Regions from separate parts of the Aromatoleum petrolei genome, predicted to be linked through region 3. Evidence: predicted binding sites of a transcription regulator. Region 3 holds the regulator's gene; each other region holds the start of a gene.

Region 1 (5,426 bases), 2.3 Mb from region 3:
TTCATGTCTGAATACCTCCCACGTTCATCGGCGTCGAACAAGCATAGCGAGCCTTTGCACATGCTAGGTGACTTCGGGCACGTCCCAACAGGAACAATTACACAACCGCTTACAGCACTTAAACAGTCTCGCCGTTAAAGTTTTCACACCCGGGAACGGATAGTTTCCCCACGAGTATTGACTTATCAGGACCAGCACGGAAACGATGAACAGTGCCGCCAGCATTCATGAAGCGCGCCAGCAGAGCGTGCGCAGCCCGAGCGGGGCAACGCACACTCGCCGCGCCTTCCGTGGAGAAATTCTCCACCACGATTTCGCCTTGCGGCGCAACGGCTACCATCTGAGAATCGTTCCACCGCACGGCCCGCTCCGCGCAGACGTCGACCGCCTGATTCACCGGATGTACTCGTGGCGCGGACTGACGCCTTACCAAGGACACGACTCCGCGGGACAACCGATCCAGACCACGCTGGTGGCGTGCAAGGGCGATCGACCGTTCGGAACCCTGACGGTGGGCATGGACCTCGGCAAGGGCCTCCTAGCGGACACGTTGTATCGCACGGAGATCGACTCGACGCGAAGCCGAGGCGGACAGGTGTGCGAAGTGACGCGACTCGCCATGGACCCCGAGCACAGCACACCCGAGACGATGGCGGCGATCTTCCACCTCGGCTTCATCATTGCCCGCCTCGTGCACGGCATGACCGACAGCTACATCGAGGTTCACCCGCGACACACCTCCTACTACCGCCGCACGCTGGGCTACCGTGTTGCGGGCCCGCATCTCACCTGCCCCCGCGTCGGCGCCCCCGCCGTCCTCATGCACTTGCCGCTTTCACACGCCGAGCAGCAAGCCCTGCGCTACGGCGGCAGTGCTCGAACGCACAGCCGGAACCTGTATCAGCTATTCCTGTCGCCGTCGGAACAGCGCACCGTCCTCGATTCGCTGCACCGCCCATACGCGGGCTGAGGGCCTGAACCGACCCGCCGACTCCTTCCGCGGATCAGCCTGAAACAAAAACGGGCGCCGAGGCGCCCGTTTCATCATGCCGGAAAGCAACGATCAGAAGTTGTGTCGCAGGCCGACACCGAAGGAGGTGTTGTCCAGCCCCAGGCCCGAGCCCAGGAAGCTGTACGCACCGCCGCCGTCATAGGCACCACCGTTGCCGATCGACTCCTTCTGCTTGTCGTTGTCGATCTTGGTCCATTGTGCATAGACCTTGGTACGCTTCGACAGGTTGTAGTTGTAAGCCAGTGTCAGCTGCCGGGCACCGGTGTCGTCCGTGCTGCTCCAATCCTGCGCGACGCCGTAGTTCACGTGGAACTCGCTGGCCCCCACCGGCATCATCACCGCGACACGATAATGATTGCGGTCGTGATCGCCGGTCAGGCCCGTGATCGCCTGCAGCCCGCCATTGTCGGACTTGTTGTGCTCGGCGAGCAGGCCGACGACCACCGTCTTGAAGTCATACACGCCGGCCAACACCAACGCGCTGTCCTTGCTCTTGCCGTCGTCGAAATTGTAAAAACGGTTCGTCTGGGCGTAGCCGAAGCCGACGTGCAGCGGGCCGTTGTCGTAGCTCAGCGTGGCCGAGTAGTGCGAGGGATTATCGTTGCGGGCATTTGCATCGTTCCCGCCAATGTCAGCGACCTGCTCGTTGAGCGCCGCATACTGGGCTTCGAAGGTGAAGCCGCCGCCGAAGGTCGGGCTGGCGTAGGTAACCGAATTGCGAACGAAGAACTTCTCCGGGTCATACGCCGGCACCCACAGGAATGCGTCCGACGAGAAGCCGGTGTCGTGGTTGTGCATCCCGAGGTAGTCGTGCGTCGCGTAGTACAGCGGGCTGGTGATGAAGCCGAGCTTGACCGTGCCCAAATTACCCTTCAGGCCGACGAAGCTGTCGCGACTGGCGAAGTCGCCCGCACCGGTATCGGAGGCGAAGCCGGTCTCGATCTGGAACAGGGCCGACAGGCCGTTACCCAGGTCTTCGGTACCACGAAAACCGAAACGCGAGGCATTGTTGACGACTTGCGTGGCACTATCCTCGCCCTGGACCTTGGTCTGCTCCACCGAGGTATTCACGCGACCGTAGATGGTCACATTGGACTGCGCCTGGGCAGCGCCGGCAACTCCGATGGCGGCCAGCGCGATGGCCAGCGTCTTGACGTTCTGCATTGATTCGACTCCCCACTTGTAATGGATTAATTGTCGGCTTTCTGCAGCCCTCCCACGCGCATCCCGTATGGGGATGCGAGGTCGCTACAGAAGCGCCCGGCGATTATAGGTGGACCGACAAGGGCGGGAAGAAGAAGCTCATGGAATCGTCGCGGCACTGTCGCATGCGTGCAACACGGCCCGGGAGGCGTGGCGGAAGGCTCGACGGGCCGCGCTTTAGCCGCGCCACTTGCGCCCCAGTCCAACGGAACCCGAGGCAATGTGATTTCCTGCCGCCAGAAACGACAAAGCCTCCATTTCTGGAGGCTTTGTCGTTTCTGGCCTGCAGTGCGCCAAGGCGCCCCGCAGGCTCTTCGAACCGTCCCGAGAGACGATTAGAAGGTGTGACGCATACCGACCACGGCCATGCCGGCGTTCTCGCCAGCAGCCGGAACCAGCGTGCCATTGAGCGCGCCGATAGCGACGTTGTCGTCGTTCTGCGTCTTGTTGTACGCAGCATACGCGGTCGTGCGCTTCGACAGGGCGTGCGTGTAGGCGATCGCCCAGTTCTTCGCGTCGGCGTCGTTCAGATCGCGGTCCTGCAGCTTGCCGTAGGCAACATGCACCTTGCCGGCGGCGGTCACAGGAACGATCACGCCGAGTTGCCACACGCGCAGGTCACGATCCGACTCGCCAGCGAGGATGCCAGCGGCGTTGGTGAAGTCACGAGCGTTCTGCCACGAACCGGCCACGGTCAGCACGCCGAAGTTGTACTCGGCACCGACGTACAGTTCCTTACGTGCGTCGTTGTTCGCGCCCGTTTCCTTCACGAAGTGATAGGTCACGCCGGCCTTGAACGGGCCGTTCGCGTAGTCGAGGCTCGCACCCCAACGGTCGTCGTTGTTCTGGTTCTCGCCCAGAGCGACTTCGGTCTCGGTTTGAGCCGAGTAGATCGCACGCGCGGTCAGGCCACCGAAGGTGCCGGTGTAGGCGATCGAGTTGTCCCAACGAGCGGCGCTGTTCGGGGTGATCGACAGGCCAGCACCGCTGGTCAGGGTCGACTGCGGCGAGATCAGGTCGGAGAGCGCGGCGTCGTAGTTGGCGAAGTAGCCCGGCGCGTACTGACGGCCGAGGCTGACGGTGCCGAACGAGCCCTGCAGGCCGACGAAAGCTTGACGCGAGAAGGCCAGGCCGTTGATGTGCTCGGTGCCGTTGTCGATGCTGAAGCCCTGCTCCAGGGTGAAGACAGCCTTCAGGCCGTTGCCCAGGTCTTCCGTGCCGCGGAAGCCGATACGGTTACCCGACAGAACGCCGCCGACCACGCCGCGGAAATCGTTGTCATCCGAGTGGCCAGCGCCGATGGCAGCGTCGGCGACACCGTAGATGGTGACGTTGGTCTGCGCGAAAACCGGAGCGGACGCCAGGCCGGCGATAGCCAGAGCGATCAGTTTCTTTTGCATGTATTTCTCCTCTAATTGAAGCTGAAGCCGCGGTCGTGACCCCGGCCCGACTTACCTCTCAAGCGAGAAGTTGCCACGATTGTGCGCAACGGGCCGGCAGCGGTGCAAGATGCGTTCGCTCGGAACACGGCAAATAGATAAAAGTTGTTGCATGGGTGCAACAAGAGGGGAATCGCGCAGCCGCCTGTACTTGTCGGTACGTGAACACGGGCCGGCGAGAGAGCCCGCCCCGAGCCGGTTTAGGCGGGAAGGCAATCCGGTGCGGATAGGGCAAGGCAGCTTTTTCAGGTGAACGGCATAGTACGCGCAACATTTGGGGAACTCTTTCGCACCCTTAGCACTCGGAGGCATTGAGTGCTAATATCACGCGAATGGAGGATTCCCGTACATGAGCCAGGCCCTGTCCTTCCCCGTACCGTCCGCAGTCGGCAGCATCGATCAGTACATCCAATCGGTGAATCGCATTCCCATGCTTTCGGAACGCGAGGAAGTGGAATTGGCGACGCGCCTGCGCGACGAGGGCGATGTGGAAGCGGCGCGGCGACTGGTCATGTCACACCTGCGCCTGGTGGTCGCAATTGCGCGCGGCTACCTGGGGTATGGGCTGCCGCATGCGGACCTGATCCAGGAAGGCAACATCGGCCTGATGAAAGCGGTAAAGCGTTTCGACCCGGCGCGCGGCGTGCGCCTGGTGTCGTTCGCGATCCACTGGATCAAGGCCGAGATCCACGAATACGTGCTGAAGAACTGGCGGCTGGTGAAGATCGCGACGACGAAGGCGCAGCGCAAGCTGTTCTTCAACCTGCGCAGCCTCAAACAGGATTCGACGACCCTGAGCGGCGACGAAATCCACGCGGTGGCGGCGCAGCTGGGCGTGAAGCCGGAGGAAGTCGTCGAGATGGAGACGCGCCTGACCGGGCGTGACATCCCGCTCGAGGGGGATAGCGACGACGATGACGATCGTTTTGCACCGATCGCCTATCTGCCGGACCCGCATGCGGAGCCGTCGGAGGTGCTGGAGCGCGCCGAGCTCGCCCGCCTGCACGACGTCGGGCTGCACGAAGCACTCGCAAGCCTCGACGAGCGCAGCCGCACCATCGTCCAGCGGCGCTGGCTGACGGAAGGCGACAGTGCCACGCTACATGAGCTCGCGGCGGAGTACGGGGTTTCGGCCGAGCGCATTCGCCAGATCGAGGCGAAGGCGATGCAGAAGATGCGCGGGCTGCTCACCGCCTGAGCCTGAGCGACTCTCAAGCGACGTGCGAACGGCAGCCACTGGCTGCCGTTTTCATTTCCCGGCCAGCAGCGTGCGCACATCCGCCGCGATGTTGTCGGCGGTCTCGCCGTGCTTCACGTAGAGACGGACGCGGCCGGTCGGATCGAAGACATAGGTTCCCGTGGAGTGGTCGACGGTGTAGTTGGCGCCCGAAGTATCACCGCTCTTCTGGTAGAACACCTTGAACTCCTTGGCGACCGCTGCGGTTTGTGCGGGATCGCCGCGCAAGGCGATGAAGCGCGGATCGAACACCGGGATGTACTGAGCGAGGAGTTGCTGCGTGTCGCGTTCAGGATCGACGGTGACGAACAGGACCTGCACGCGCTCGGCGTCCGGGCCGAGCTGGCGCATGACCTCGGCCATGGTGGAGAGATTCGTCGGGCACACGTCCGGGCATTGGGTATAGCCGAAGAATAGGGTGACGACCTTGCCGCGGAAATCGGCCAGCGTGCGCGGAGCCCCGGTGTGGTCGGAGAGCGCGAGGCCCTTGCCGTAGTCGGCACCGGTGATATCGGTGGCGCGGAAGGCAATGGTG
Region 2 (5,426 bases), 410 kb from region 3:
CACCTCCTCGCCCCATCCGCACAGGTGGTCCACGAGCTGATCCTTGCTGACGAGGCGCCCCACCCGCAGGATGAACACTTCCAGCAGCCCGATCTCGCGGGCGGAGAACTCGACAACCTGACCGCTGATCTTCACGACGTGGTCGGCCTGGTCGTAGGACAGGCTGCCGACCTCGATGCAGCATGCCTGACCGGTGCCGCGGCGGGTGAGCGCGCGCACGCGCGCCTCCAGCTCGGGCAGCGCAAAGGGTTTCGTGAGGTAGTCGTCGGCGCCGGCATCGAGGCCGCGCACACGATCCTCGACGCCGTCCTGGGCCGTGAGGATCAACACCGGGATGGTCGACTTCCGCGCTCGCAGACGTTTCAGGACCTCAATCCCCGGCAAGCGCGGCAAGCCCAGGTCGAGAATCACCAGATCATACGGTTGCGATGCCAATGCCGTATCCGCCTCGACACCGGAAGGCACGTGATCGACTGCAAAGCCGCCGCGACGAAGGGCGCGACACAAACCGTCGGCAATGACGGCATCATCTTCCGCAAGCAGAATCCGCATGGAATCAGGATGTAAGTTATATGTAAGCGGGCGCGCCTAGATTTACACCCGCTGTTCTCCTTTACCCGGTCAGAGGAATGGCCGCGCCGCCAGCGCGCCCGCTCCCGGGAGCTTCCAGCCGATTTCGCCGGAAACTCCCGACCGCCTTTTTTCCGCTCCCCCGATTATCACACGCTTCGAGCGCGACCGCGCACCGAGGCCCCTTCTTGCGTGCACAGCATCCGCCAAAAAGCACAACGGCCCCGCCGAAGCGGGGCCGTTGTGCGCCGGACCCGAAGGTCCGGAAGGTGAGCTGGCGCTCAGACTGGCATTACATGCCCATGTCCATGCCGCCCATGCCACCCATGCCACCCATGCCGCCCATGCCGCCGCCCATCGCGGGCTTGTCTTCGACCAGCTCGCCGACCATGCAGTCGGTGGTGAGCATCAGGCCGGCAACGGAAGCGGCGTTCTGCAGCGCGGTGCGCTCGACCTTGGTCGGGTCCAGCACGCCCATCTCGACCATGTCGCCGTACTCGCCGGTGGCGGCGTTGTAGCCGAAGTTGCCGCTGCCTTCCACGACACGATTGACCACCACCGACGGCTCGTCGCCGGCGTTGGCGACGATCTCGCGCAGGGGCTGCTCCATCGCGCGCAGGACGATCTTGATGCCGGCGTCCTGGTCGTGGTTGTCGCCCTTGAGGTTGGTCAGGTTGGAACGGGCACGCAGCAGCGCGACGCCGCCGCCGGGGACGATGCCTTCTTCAACGGCAGCACGGGTGGCGTGCAGCGCGTCTTCGACACGTGCCTTCTTTTCCTTCATTTCGACTTCGGTCGCGGCACCGACCTTGATCACGGCAACACCGCCAGCCAGCTTGGCCACGCGCTCCTGCAGCTTCTCGCGGTCGTAGTCGGAGGTGGCTTCCTCGATCTGCACGCGGATCTGCTTGACGCGGGCTTCGATGCGCTCGGCCTGGCCGGCGCCGTCGATGAGGATGGTGTTTTCCTTGCCGATCTCGATGCGCTTGGCCTGGCCGAGGTCGGTCAGGGCAGCCTTCTCGAGGGTCAGGCCGACTTCCTCGGCGATGACCTGGCCGCCGGTCAGGACGGCGATGTCTTCCAGCATCGCCTTGCGACGGTCGCCGAAGCCCGGAGCCTTGACGGCGCAGGTCTTGAGGATGCCGCGGATGTTGTTGACCACCAGGGTCGCCAGCGCTTCGCCTTCGACGTCTTCGGCGATGATCAGCAGCGGACGGCCAGCCTTGGCGACTTGCTCGAGCACCGGCAGCAGGTCACGGATGTTGGAGATCTTCTTGTCGAAGAGCAGGATGAACGGGTTCTCGAGAATCGCGACCTGCTTGTCCGGGTTGTTGATGAAGTACGGCGACAGGTAGCCGCGGTCGAACTGCATGCCTTCGACGACGTCGAGTTCGTTGTTCAGCGACTTGCCGTCCTCGACGGTGATGACGCCTTCCTTGCCGACCTTGTCCATCGCGCGGGCGATGATCTCGCCGATGTCGGCGTCGGAGTTCGCGGAGATCGAGCCGACCTGGGCGATTTCCTTGTTGGTCGAGCAGGGCTTCGACAGCTTCTTCAGCTCTTCGATGGTGGCGATGACGGCCTTGTCGATGCCGCGCTTCAGGTCCATCGGGTTCATGCCGGCGGCAACGTACTTCATGCCTTCGCGCACGATCGACTGGGCCAGCACGGTTGCGGTGGTGGTGCCGTCACCGGCGATGTCGGAGGTCTTGGAAGCGACTTCCTTGACCATTTGCGCGCCCATGTTGGCGAACTTGTCCTTCAGTTCGATTTCCTTGGCGACCGAGACGCCGTCCTTGGTCACCGTCGGGGCGCCGAACGAGCGCTCGAGCACGACGTTGCGGCCCTTCGGGCCCAGGGTCACCTTGACCGCGTCGGCCAGGATGTTGACGCCTTCGACCATGCGGGCACGGGCGGAATCACCGAACTTGACTTCTTTAGCTGCCATTGTTGATTGCTCCTAGGATTCGAGTGGGGAAACGGGGGAGGCTCAGGCCTCGACCACGCCCATGATGTCTTCTTCGCGCATGACGAGCAGCTCGTCGCCTTCGACCTTGACGGTCTGGCCGGCGTACTTGCCGAACAGGACCTTGTCGCCGACCTTGACGGCCATCGGGCGGACCTTGCCGTCGTCGAGGATCTTGCCGTTGCCCACGGCCAGCACTTCACCCTGGTCCGGCTTCTCGCCGGCGGAGTCGGGGATCACGATGCCGCTGGCGGTCTTGCGTTCGGCTTCGAGGCGCTTGACGATCACGCGATCATGCAAGGGACGGATTTTCATTGACTCACTCCTTGTTATCACATCGAGCACGGGCATGGCCCGTCTGGAAAATTCGCGGTGGCCTCGGGCACTGCCCGGGCCGTTAGCACTCACTGCCAACGAGTGCTAATAATAGGGACGCACTTTTGGGATTTCAAGTGCAGGATGGACATTTCGTTCGCGCCCTCGCCAAGCCGAGGGATTCCGCCCGGAGTGGCGCAGCCACAAACATCAGTGGCATGATATTTTGCAGACATTTACTTGCTTTGCTCCCGTTTCCAGCATCGGGGTTAGCCCCGCAGGGCCATGACAGAGACCGTCCAGACCCCCCCCAGCGTGCTCCTAGTCGACGACGAGCCAAGTATCTTGTCGTCGCTCCGACGGCTATTGCGCCCGGCTGGCTACCGGATCCACACGGCGGAGGGCGGCAAGGCCGGCCTTGAGATCCTGGAGCGCGAACACGTCGACCTGGTGGTGTCCGACATGCGCATGCCGGAGATGGACGGCGCCACCTTCCTGGAGCAGGTGCGAACGCGCTGGCCCGACGTGATCCGCCTGCTGCTGACCGGCTATGCGGACATGAGCTCGACGATCGATGCGATCAACCGGGGCGAGATCTATCGCTATATCGCCAAGCCCTGGGACGACAGCGAACTCGCCCTGACGGTCCGGGATGCCCTCGAGCGGCGCCGGCTGCAGGCCGAAAACGCGCGCCTGCTGGCACTCACGCAGCAGCAGAACGAGGCGCTGCGCGAGCTCAATGCCAGCCTCGAGGACAAGGTGCGCGAGCGGACCGAGGCGCTGGAGCAGGCCAATGGTTCGCTGAAGCACGCCAACGAACGCTTGAAGCAGAATTTCCTCGTATCCATCAAGACCTTCTCGGGGCTGATGGAACTGCGGGGCGGCGGCGTGGCCGGCCATGCCCGCCGCGTGGCAGACCTCGCACGCAGGCTGGCCGCGCGACTCGATGTCGATGCCAAGGACCAGCAGGATATTTTCGTTGCAGGCCTGCTGCACGATATCGGCAAGATCGGCTTTTCCGACGCCATGCTCGCGAAGCCGGTGTCGCGGATGAACGGCGAGGAGCTCGCGCATTACCGCAAGCATGCAATTGCCGGCGAATCGGCGCTGATGCCGCTCAACGAGCTCAAGGACGCCGCGCATCTGATCCGCTCCCATCATGAACGCTTCGACGGTCAGGGCTTTCCCGACGGGCTGCAGGGGCTGACGATTCCCTTCGGTGCGCGCATCCTGAGTGTGGTGAACGACTACGACGGCTTGCAGATCGGTACGCTGTCGGACAAACGCATGACGCGCGATGAAGCGTTGGCGATGATCGTTCAGGCGCGCGGCAAGCGTTACGATCCGCAGGTTGTCGATGCCTTCGTCGAGATGCAGGGCGGGGTCGCGCCCGAACCGCCGTCGCGCGATCTGGCGGTGGCGGCAGGCGACTTGCGGCCGGGCATGGTGCTCGCGCGCGATCTGGTCGGACGTGACGGCGCCCTGCTCCTGGCGGCAGATTACCTGCTCGACGAATCCCTGATTCGCCAGATCCAGAACTACGCGCGACGGGAAGGCATCGCACTGACTCTATACGTGCGCAACGACAAATGACGCGACATGCCGGCACCCGTCGTGCCGGCTTGCCGCTTAGGAGGTCCCATGAGCCGCATCCTGATCGTCGATGACGAGGAGTCGATCCTGAAGTCGCTGCGGCGGCTGCTGTCGCTGACGCCCTGCATGGGGGGAGGAAAAGTCTATACTCTCCAGATCGATACGTTCAGCAGTCCGGCCGACGCTCTCGACAAGTCGCGCCACACCGCCTACGACCTGGTGCTGTCCGACTATCGCATGCCCGGGATGGATGGCGTTCAGTTCCTCAAGGCTTTCCGGGAGATCCAGCCCGATGCGGCGCGCCTGATCCTGTCCGGCTACGCCGACCTCAACGGCCTGATCGGCGCCATCAACGAGGCCGGCATCAGCCGGTTCCTGTCCAAGCCCTGGAACGACTACGAACTGGTCGCCGCAATCGGTCAGGCGCTGGCGGTGCGCGAGCTGACGCTCGAGAACCAGCGTCTGGCGGATCAGGTGCGCGTCACAGCAGGGGCGATGTCGGCCGAGGAGCTCGAACGCAAGCGGCTGGAAGCCGAAGAGCCGGGGATCACCAAGGTGCTCTGGGGCGAGGACGGTTCGGTGCTGCTCGACGAGTCGCTGCTCGACGACCCGGACGCGGGACGGCCTTGAGATGCCGGAGCTGGAGCGTGACGCCGGCCGGCTGACCTTCAAACTGGTGTATTACGGCCCTGCCCAGGGCGGCAAGACGACCAACCTGATGCAGTTGCACGATCTGGTGGGCGCCGAGATGAAGGGCGAGTTGATGACCCTCGAGACGCAGCACGACCGCACGCTCTTCTTCGACCTGCTGCCGCTGGGCTTTCGTGCGCCTTCGGGGCTGATGATCCGTTTCCGGCTGTTTACCGTGCCCGGCCAAGTCGCTCACGACGGCACGCGCAAAGCCGTGCTGTCGCGTGCCGACGGCGTCGTCTTCGTTGCCGACTCGCAGCGCACCGAGGCGACGAACAACGGCGAGTCTTTC
Region 3 (5,426 bases):
AGGTCTCAAGGCCACCTACCCACGCCTGAAGATCCTTGATCTGTTCCAGACGTCGGACCTGAGGCACCTCACCGCCGAGGACGTGTATCGTCTGCTTATGGCGGAGGGGATGGACATCGGACTTGCCACCGTCTACCGCGTCCTGACGCAGTTCGAACAGGCGGGTCTGCTGGAACGGCACTATTTCGAATCGGGCAAGGCCGTCTTCGAGTTGAAGGAGAGCGGCCATCACGACCACCTCGTCTGCGTGCAGTGCGGCAAGGTGGAGGAATTTTTCGACGCGGAGATCGAGCGCCGGCAGAATCAGATCGCACAGGAGCGGGGTTTCGCAGTCCGCGAACATTCGCTGTACCTGTACGCCGATTGCCTCAGGAAGGACTGCCCGAATCGCAAGCTGTAAGGGCGCGGACGTCCCGAAGCACCCTCGACGACTAGAGCGCCGCGCTCAGCCCAAGCATTTCCGCGGCATGGCGGCGAGTGGTGTCGGTGATATTGACTCCCCCGAGCATTCGCGCAATCTCCTCGATCCGACCTTCGGCTTCGAGCGGCGTTACGGCACTCACGACCTCGTTTCCGCGGTTCGACTTGGCAATGTTCCATTGCCAGTCGGCGCATGCGGCGACCTGGGGAAGATGGGTGACGCACAGCACCTGTCGCTCCAGGCCCAGCCGGTGCAGGAGCTTCCCGACGATTTCGGCCACACCGCCGCCGATGCCGACATCGACTTCATCGAAGATGAGCGTCGGCGTCGCGGAATCGCGGCTCGTCATGACCTGGATCGCAAGACCAATGCGTGACAGCTCGCCCCCCGAGGCGACCTTTGCCAGGGAGCGCAAGGGCTGACTCGGGTTCGCAGCCACGCGGAACTCGACAGTCTCGACGCCATGCGCGGACGGCGCACATGGTTCCAGCGCCACGGCAAACTGACCGCCCGCCATCGCTAGCGCCTGCATCGCTTCACTTACCTCGCGCGAAAGGCGCTCGGCCGCCGGGCGACGCGCAAGCGAAAGGCGTGTGGCCGCCTGTTCGTACGCCGCTCTTGCCTGCGCTTCCTGCTCGGCAAGATGGACGGGGTCCGCCTGCGCGACCAGTTCGTCGAGCGTCCGTGTCCACTGGTCGAGCAAGTCGGGCAGGCCATCAGGCTCGACCCGATACTTGCGCGCAAGATCGGTCACGGCCTCGATGCGGCGCTCAATCTCGGCGAGCCGCTGCGGATCCAGGTCCAGGCGGTCGCGATAGCGACGCAGCGCATGCAGGGCCTCGTCTGCCTGGATCGCTGCACCGGAGAGCAGTTCGCGCACGTCCCCAAGCCCCGGATCGATGTCGGCCATCGCGTCGACACGCACGCAGATGTGTCGCAACAGGGAGGTGACGGCGACCTCGCCTTCGCCAAGCGTGGCAAGGGCCTCGTCCGCCCCCTCCATGAGACCCGCCGCATGAGCCAGGCGCGCGTGCTCCTGATTGATCTCGGACCACTCACCGGCATCGAACGCGAGGTTGCGCAGTTCATCGATCTGCCATGCGAGCAGGTCACGTTCGCGCTCGGAAGCCACCGAATCCTGCTCGGCCGCCCGGCGCAATTCGCTCAGCCGCTGCCAGTCGCGAAAGCGATCGGCAACCTCGCTGGCGAGGTGCGCGGCAGCGGCATGCGCATCGACCAACGCACGCTGTGCATCGCCTCTGAGCAGCGCATGATGCGCATGCTGCCCGTGGATGTCGGCGAGCCGGTCCCCCGCCTCGCGCAACTGTGCCTGCGTGACCGGCACGCCGTTGATCCAGGCTCGCGACCGCCCCCCCGCCTCCACAACGCGCCGCAGGATCGCCGTGCCCTCGTCGGCGGGCAGGTCCAGCTCGGCCAACCATTCCGAGAGGCTGCCGTCCGCGGGAAGATCGAATTCGGCGGCGATATCGGCCTTGTCGCGGCCGACACGCACCGCGCCCGCGTCGGCACGACCGCCCAAGGCAAGCCCAAGCGCATCGAGCAAAATGGACTTGCCCGCCCCGGTCTCGCCCGTAAGCGCTCCGAAACCCGCCAGAAAATCGAGTTCGAGGCGATCGACAATCACGAAATCACGGATGGTCAGGCGGCGGAGCATAGGCGTCGCTGAAAAAGGCTTAAGGAAGAAATGCGGTCAGGGCAGTCGCGGCGTTGCGCTCCAGTGGAGCTTTCCGCGCAGCATGGCGAAGTAACTGTAGCCTTCGGGGTGCAGAAAACGCACCACCTTGGGCGAACGCGTAATCCTGACGACGTCGCCGGCATGCGCATCGAAACGCGTCTGGCCGTCGAAATGGATACGGGCGTCGTGCGGCGAGAGCAACTCGATCGCGATCCGGCAGCTGTCCGGCAGGGTGATCGGCCGGGCGGTCAGGGCGTGCGGACACAGCGGCACGAGGGCGATGCCGCCGACCGTCGGATGCAGGATTGGGCCGTTGGCCGACAAGGCGTAGGCGGTGGATCCGGTCGGCGTGGTGATGATCATGCCGTCGGAACGCTGCGTATACACGTACTCGCCATCGATCGACAGATCGAACTCGATCATTCGGCCGAGATCGCCCTTGTTCACGACGACATCATTGAACGCGAGCGTGTGGAAAACCCGCTGACCGCCACGAACGACTTCGGCGTCGAGCATGGTCCGCGTCTCTTCCACATAGCGTCCGTCGAGGATCTCGGCGAGCTTGTTCAAGGCTTCCTTGCGCGGAATATCCGTCAGAAAGCCCAGCCTGCCCTGGTTGATGCCGACGAGGGGCACCGCATGTTCGGACAGGCGGCGAGCGGTATTCAGCATCGTGCCGTCGCCGCCGAGGACCACCGCAAGATCGGCCTGTGCGCCAATCTCGTCGTAGGTCACGGTGGCGAATTCGCCGACGAGCCCGATGGAACTTGCGGTACCCTGCTCGATCCATACAGCCACCCCCCTTTCACGCAGGAAACTGGCTATCGAGAGGACCGCGCCAGCGACATCCGGGCTCTGGTATTTGCCGATCAGGGCAATGGTATTGAAGCTCTGGCTCATGCCGCCGATTAAACCACAATCACCGAGAACCTTGGCAGAGGCGCCGGCACTTCCATAGAATCGGGGAAATTACCTCTTACCGTCATGAAATCGCTCGACCCGCGCTCCCAGATCCTGCTCAAGACCCTCATCGAACGCTACATCGTCGAAGGGCAGCCGGTGGGCTCGCGCGCCTTGTCGCGATACTCAGGTCTCGAGCTGTCGCCCGCCACGGTACGCAACGTGATGAGCGACCTCGAAGAGATGGGCTTCATCGCAAGCCCGCACACCTCGGCCGGCCGTATTCCGACGGCACTCGGGTACCGCTTCTTCGTCGACTCGCTGCTGACGGTGCAGCCCCTGGAGCAGGCGCAACTGCGCGAACTGAAAGGACAGTTGCAGCCCGACCAGCCTCAACGCCTGATCAGTTCTGCATCGCACCTGCTATCAGAACTGACCCAATTCGCCGGGGTCGTCATTTCGCCGCGTCGCGACCTGATCAAGATCCGCCAGATCGAGTTCATCAGCCTGTCGGAGAACCGCATCCTTCTCATCATCGTCACGACGGCAGGTGACGTGCAGAACCGCATCATCCATACCCGACGCTCGTACTCGCCGTCGGAACTGGTGGAAGCGGCCAACTATCTCACCGAACATTGCGCGGGACTGGGATTCGACGACATTCGCACCCGCATCCAGGCTGAGCTGAAGCAGCTGCGCAGCGACATGAGCGAGCTGATGAACGCGGCGGTCGAAACCGGCAGCGCCGCAGTCCAAGACGACAGCTCCCGATACGTGCTGTCGGGAGAAACCAATCTGCTCGACATCGAGGACCTGTCGTCGAACATGGCACGGCTGCGAGAGCTGTTCAAGCTGTTCGAGCAGAAGACGGGGCTCATCCAGCTCCTCGATCTGTCCAATCGCGCGCAAGGGGTTCAGATCTTCATCGGCGACGAATCGGGGCTGTCGCAGCTCGACGGCTGCAGCGTCGTAACGGCCGGCTACGAGGTCAATGGCCGCATTGTCGGGTCCGTCGGCGTGATCGGACCGACGCGCATGGCTTATGATCGCGTGATACCCATCGTCGACATCACGGCCCGCCTGCTCTCGAACGCGCTGTCGAACGCGAACTGAGCCGCGCGCAACAATCACACAAGGATCAGCATGGCCCGTTACTGGCCCGAACCCGCCTGGACGCATGGCACACCTGCACGCACCGGCGTCTTGCTCGTCAATCTGGGCTCACCCGCGGCCCCTACGACCGCAGCCGTTCGCCCATACCTGAAGCAATTCCTGTCCGACCCGCGAGTGGTCGAGATACCGGCGCCGGTATGGTGGCCGATCCTCAACGGCATCATCCTGAACACGCGCCCGCGGAAGTCGGCCGCGAAGTACGCGACGATCTGGATGGACGAAGGCTCACCGCTGACGGTGCATACGGAACGTCAGACGAAGCTGCTTGCGGGCTACCTCGGCCACTCGGGCATCACCGGGCTGCAGGTCGAGTGGGCAATGCGCTACGGTTCGCCATCCGTGCCCGAGATGCTCAACCGCATGAAGGCAGACGGCTGCGATCGCATCCTGATCGTGCCGATGTATCCCCAATATGCCGCAAGCACGACTGCGAGCGTGCTCGACGAAGTCGCGGATTGCCTTGCACACTGGCGCAACCAGCCCGAGATCCGCTACGTGCGCAATTTTCACGACCACCCTGGCTATATCGCGGCACTCGCCCAGAGCGTGCGCGACCACTGGATGAAGAACGGTGAAAGCGACAAGCTGGTGATGAGCTTCCATGGCATCCCGCGGCGATCGCTCGATCTCGGCGACCCCTATCATTGCGAATGCCATGTGACGGCGCGCCTTCTCGCGCGAGAGCTCGGGCTGGCGGATAGCCGCTGGCAGCTGACCTTCCAGTCGCGCTTCGGCAAGGCAGAATGGCTGAAGCCCTATACCCAGCCAACGCTCGAATCCCTAGCGCGCCAAGGCACGGCGCGGGTGGACGTGATGTGCCCGGGTTTTCCGGCAGACTGCCTGGAAACCCTGGAGGAAATCGCGATGGAATGCCGCCATGCGTTCCTTTCCTGCGGCGGGCAGGAATTCCATTACATACACTGCCTGAACGAACGTGACGACTGGATCACTGCGCTGCGGGACATCGTGCAGGACAACCTCGGCAACTGGCTGACCCGTCCTTCAGTCGAGCCGCAGGAACTCGCCGCCAGCGCTCAACGCGCACGCGTTGCCGGCGCCACGTGCTGACGACAAGTCCGCCACTCAAACTCGCCGCGCGTGCTCAGCTGAATGCCCCGGCCTGATGCTCATGCCAGCGGCCAGTGGCGACTTGAAGGTCGAGGGCCTTGCAGCCACGCAGGAGTCCGCGCGCGAACGTCTCCCGTCTTTTGCTTCCGAACTCAAGTTTTACCGAAT

What was found. The regulator HrcA, encoded in region 3, represses chaperone genes, less so after heat shock. The targets are predictions, from matches to a motif close to TNTTAGCACTCNNNGNCNNNGAGTGCTAANA.
Region 1: rpoH (RNA polymerase sigma factor RpoH) is a predicted target of HrcA. The motif match lies at 3,948-3,978, and genes of this name have one in related genera.
Region 2: groES (co-chaperone GroES) is a predicted target of HrcA. The motif match lies at 2,932-2,962, and genes of this name have one in related genera.

What each region holds. Positions count from the first base shown of each region.
Region 1 covers NZ_CP059560.1:1,703,455-1,708,880, forward strand. The annotation lists gene ToN1_RS07820 (XrtA/PEP-CTERM system exopolysaccharide export protein) at 1-5, opposite strand, end outside; gene ToN1_RS07825 (N-acyl amino acid synthase FeeM domain-containing protein) at 206-970, shown strand; gene ToN1_RS07830 (porin) at 1,064-2,176, opposite strand; gene ToN1_RS07835 (porin) at 2,551-3,615, opposite strand; gene rpoH (RNA polymerase sigma factor RpoH) at 4,004-4,852, shown strand; gene ToN1_RS07845 (SCO family protein) at 4,904-5,426, opposite strand, start outside.
Region 2 covers NZ_CP059560.1:3,627,917-3,633,342, reverse strand. The annotation lists gene ToN1_RS16565 (response regulator transcription factor) at 1-552, opposite strand, end outside; gene groL (chaperonin GroEL) at 863-2,518, opposite strand; gene groES (co-chaperone GroES) at 2,561-2,851, opposite strand; gene nosR (response regulator c-di-GMP phosphodiesterase, NosR family) at 3,197-4,444, shown strand; gene ToN1_RS16545 (response regulator) at 4,493-5,074, shown strand; gene ToN1_RS16540 (GTP-binding protein) at 5,076-5,426, shown strand, end outside.
Region 3 covers NZ_CP059560.1:4,034,765-4,040,190, reverse strand. The annotation lists gene fur (ferric iron uptake transcriptional regulator) at 1-400, shown strand, start outside; gene recN (DNA repair protein RecN) at 432-2,096, opposite strand; gene ToN1_RS18430 (NAD kinase) at 2,133-3,017, opposite strand; gene hrcA (heat-inducible transcriptional repressor HrcA) at 3,102-4,130, shown strand; gene hemH (ferrochelatase) at 4,161-5,258, shown strand.